2 regions of the Kitasatospora nipponensis genome follow, and region 1 is predicted to be linked to the other one. Evidence: riboswitches for the same ligand, from Rfam matches in the RefSeq annotation. Region 1 holds a riboswitch; the other holds the start of a gene.
What was found. A riboswitch is a leader RNA that binds a small molecule or an ion and turns the genes downstream of it on or off. The one in region 1 is predicted to bind S-adenosylmethionine.
Positions count from the first base shown of each region.

Region 2: linked by a shared signal. The riboswitch ahead of ABD323_RS21760 (aminotransferase class V-fold PLP-dependent enzyme) and the one ahead of ABD323_RS35650 (AAA family ATPase) in region 1 are both predicted to bind S-adenosylmethionine.

Region 1 covers NZ_BAAALF010000224.1:136-2,329, reverse strand. The annotation lists gene ABD323_RS35655 (alkaline phosphatase family protein) at 1-388, opposite strand, end outside; SAM riboswitch class IV at 664-775, shown strand; partial or broken gene ABD323_RS35650 (AAA family ATPase) at 1,073-2,194, shown strand, end outside.
Region 2 covers NZ_BAAALF010000080.1:25,519-27,712, forward strand. The annotation lists gene trpD (anthranilate phosphoribosyltransferase) at 1-734, shown strand, start outside; SAM riboswitch class IV at 862-981, shown strand; gene ABD323_RS21760 (aminotransferase class V-fold PLP-dependent enzyme) at 1,037-2,194, shown strand, end outside.

The sequences.
Region 1 (2,194 bases):
CGATGTAGGAGAGCCGGCCGGGCGCCGCGAAGAGCGGGCCGCCCTGCCGGGCCAGGAAGAGCGGCTCCCAGCCGCCCACCGCGAAGGTCCGGCGCCGGTGCGTGGCGGCCAGCCGGGTGGTGAAGTCCGGGAAGACGTCCAGGCGGTGGCCGCCGAAGTGGTTGCCGAGGACGCCGTGCTTGGCCACCGTCACCCCGGTGACGACGGTCGCCCAGCACGGGCCCGACATGGTCGGGGTCGCCTCGTCCACCACCACCGGGGCCAGGAAGCCGGCCGCGGCGACCGCGTCGAGGTGCGGGGTGGCCAGCTCCGGCAGCAGGTCGAGGCGGACGCCGTCGATCCCGACGACCAGGACACGGCGGCGGCCGGCGGGCCAGAGGCTGGACACAGGGGGACTCCGATCGGTCGGGTCACGGCACGGGGGCGGGGTGGCCCGCGCGGGAGATCCGCAGGTGGGCGGGGCTCGACGGGCACCCTAACCGCAGCGGGCGGGCCCCGGGAGGGGGCGGAGGGGCCCGCACCGGTGGCCCCTTGGGGAGGAGCTCGAACAGTTCTCCTGGAGTCCCCCTGGTGTTCGCCTGGAGGTGGGGTCGCGTTCCGGTCCGGCGCGGCGTCAGGCCGCTCTGATTGACGGGCTCGACACGGCGTTCGTACACTCGCACCGGCGATGAATGTCAGCCATGGGCCCCGGCCGGCTGACTGGCAACCCTCCTCTGCGGTGGGGTGCCCCGGGGATAAGCCGGGCGGCATCGAACGCATGCCGCAAGCGCAGCACGTCCTGGGGCGGGGATGGAGACGGTCATGCAGCAGCCGAGCGGCGCGAGTTTCGCTGTCCGGCTCCGGCTGGTGGCCAGGCTGGACATCGACCTGCTGCGGCACGCCAGCTCCCTCTGTCGCTGAGGCCACCCCTCCCGCGAGGCCGTCGGCCGCGCGGGGTGTGTCCGCCCCGGCCAGTGCGGTCCGGGCGGGCGGGATCCCCCCTCACCTTCACGTTCCGTCAGGTCCGGCCCTTCGCACGGCGGGAGCGCAGCGACGCGCCCCCGGACCGGTGCGCCCTGTTCCAGGAGTACGGATGTCCACGATCCTCGCGCGTGCCGCGCGCGAAGTCCCCAGATCGCTGCCCCCGGGCCGCGAACGCGAGTTCGGCCGGTTGCGCGAGGCGCTGGACCGCTGCCTCGGCGGCGCCGGCGGCGTGGTCGCGCTGAACGGCTCGGTGGGCAGCGGTCGCAGTGAACTGCTCGACGCCTTCTCGGAGTTGGCCGCCGACCAGGGGGCCAAGGTGCTGGTCGCCACCGGCTCGCCGCTGGAGCGCGAGTTCCCGCTCGGGCTGGTCCAGCAACTGCTGCAGAGCGCCGGTCTCACGCTCGGCGCCGACGACCCGTGGCAGCTGCCGGACCAGCCGGACCCGGCGCGGCCGGCGCACCAGCCGCGGCTGGACCAGCGCACCCTGCACCTGCTCTGCGCGCGGATCCTCGCGCTGGCCGAGCGCGCGCCGGTGCTGATCGCGGTGGACGACCGGCAGGACGCCGACGTGCCGTCGCTGGAGTTCCTGCTCTACCTGGTGCGGCGCACCCGCAGCGCCCGGGTGCTCACCGTGCTCAGCTCGCGCGAGACGATGACCCCGCCCAACCCCTTCTTCGAGGTCGAGCTGGCCCGCCAGCCGCACCACGAGCGGGTCCGGCTGGGACTGCTGCCGGTCGAGCTCGTCGCCGACCTGCTGACCGAGCGCTTCGGCGCGCGGGCCGCGGCCCGGCTGACCCCCCAGGCACACGCGCTGACCGGGGGGAACCCCTTGCTGGTACGGGCCCTGATGGAGGATCAGGGGGCGCCGACGGAGCGTCAGGTGGCGGGAGCGGCGGTGCACGGTGCCGCCGTACACGGTGCCGCGGCGGTGGCCGACGGCGGGCCGGCTGAGCTGCTGGTGGGCGAGAGCTACCGGCGCGGACTGATGAACTGCCTGCACCGGATGGACCCGCTCGCGCTGCGCTGCGCGCGGGGCGTCGCGGTGCTCGGCCCCGGCGCCGAACCGGCGCAGCTGGCCGAACTCCTCCTGCTCGCACCCGACTCGCTGGCCCGCGCCCGGTACCTGCTGGACGCCTCCGGGCTCTTCGGGCAGGGCGGCTTCCGGCACCCCAGCGGCGCCGGCGACCTGCTCGCGGCGATGAGCCCGGCCGAACTCGCCGGCCTGCACGAG
Region 2 (2,194 bases), on a different contig from region 1:
TCGTCGCGGCCGCGGCCGGCGCCAAGGTGGTCAAGCACGGCAACCGGGCGGCCTCCTCGGCGAGCGGCTCCTCCGACGTGCTGGAGCGCCTGGGGATCCGGCTGGACCTGGACGCCCGGCGGGTGGCGGAGGTGGCCGAGGAGGTCGGGCTGACCTTCTGCTTCGCGGCCAGGTTCCATCCCGCGATGCGGCACGCCGCTCCCGCCCGCCGTGACCTGGGGGTGCCCACCGCCTTCAACATCCTCGGTCCGCTGACCAACCCGGCCAAGGTGACGGCGCACGCGGTCGGCTGCTTCGACACCCGGCTGGCGGGCCTGATCGCCGGCGTGCTGGCGCGGCGCGGCTCCAGCGCGCTGGTCTTCCGCGGCGACGACGGCCTGGACGAGCTGACCGTCTGCTCCACCTCGCAGGTCTGGGTGGTGCGCGGCGGGGAGGTCACCGAGGTGACCCTGGACCCGCGTGAGCTGGGCATCGAGCTGGTCGGCCTCGAGAAGCTGCGCGGTGCGGACGCCGGCTACAACGCGGACGTGGCCCGCCGGGTGCTGGCCGGCGAGCGCGGCCCGGTGCGCGACGCCGTGGTGCTGAACTCGGCGGCGGCCCTGGTCGCGCTCGACCTGACCGAGGCCCCGCTGGTGGAGCAGCTGGCGACGGCGATGGTCCGCACCGCGGCCGCCATCGACACGGGCGCGGCGCAGGACACCCTCAAGCGCTGGGCCGAGGCCACCGCGCGCTGAGCGAGCCCCGACGGGCCGGCACCGGACATCGGTGCCGGCCCGTCGCGCCGTCCGCCGTCCCACCACTGGTCCGAATGGCGGGACGGTATTTGACCACTCCTCGACCGGGTGCCTACAGTCTTCGTCAGGTCATGAGTGACAGCGCGACAAGCCCCAGCTTGCTGTCCGGCAACCCTCCGTCCGTGGCGGGGTGCCCTGGGTGAAGACCGGGCCAGGCGACGATAGGTTCGCCCGGCAAGCGCGGACCACCGGTGTCTCATCAGCACTCCCGGGGTCCAGAACCCCCGAGGGAGTGCCTCACCATGTCCGTCGTCTCCGCATCCGTCTGTGCCCCGCTCGCCGTCCTCGGTTCCGACGTCGAGGTCCCGCTGGTGAGCGGCGAGAAGGTGGTTTACGCCGCGCTCGACTACGCCGCCAGCGCCCCGGCCCTCCAGCGGGTCTGGGACGACGTGGCCGCCTACGCCCCCTACTACGGCAGCGTGCACCGCGGCGCCGGCTACCTCTCGCAGCTATCCACCGACCTCTTCGAGCAGAGCCGGCGCACCGTCGAGGAGTTCCTGGACCTGCGCGAGGGCGACCAGGTGGTCTTCACCCGGGCCACCACCGACTCGCTCAACCTGCTGGCGGGCGTGCTGCCGGCCGGCACCCGGGTCTTCGCCTTCGAGACCGAGCACCACGCCTCGCTGCTGCCCTGGCGCCGCGAGGGCCTGACCGTCAGCTACCTGCGGGCCCCGCGCTCGCACGCCGAGGCGGTCGCCGCGCTGGACGAGGCGCTGGCGGCGAACCCCGAGGGGCCGCGGCTGTTCTGCGTGACCGGCGCCTCCAACGTGACCGGCGAGCTGTGGCCGGTGGCCGAGCTGACCGAGGTCGCCCACCGGCACGGCGCCCGGGTGGTGCTGGACGCCGCCCAGCTCGCCCCGCACCACCGGGTCTCGGTGCGCGAGCTCGGCGTCGACTGGATCGCCTTCTCCGGCCACAAGCTCTACGCCCCCTTCGGCGCGGGCGTGCTGGCCGGCCGGGCCGACTGGCTGGACGCGGCCGAGCCGTACCTGGCCGGCGGCGGCGCGAGCCGCACGGTGGCCCGCGAGGTGGACGGCTCGGTGGCCGTCGAGTGGCAGCGCGGACCGGCCCGGCACGAGGCCGGCTCGCCCAACGTGATCGGCGCCTACGCCGTCGCCTCCGCCTGCCGGGCGCTGACCGAGGCCGGTTTCGACGCCCTGCAGGCCCGCGAGCAGCAGCTGATCGACCTGCTGCAGGCGGGCCTGGCGCAGATCCCCGAGGTCCGGGTGCTGAGCCTGTTCGGCACCGAGGCGGCCCGGGTCGGGGTGCTCTCCTTCGTCGTCCAGGGCTGGAACAGCTCGCACTTCTCGGCCGCGCTCTCCGCCGAGTACGGCATCGGCGTGCGCGACGGGCTCTTCTGCGCGCACCCGCTGGTGCGCACGCTGCTCGGGGGCGAGGAG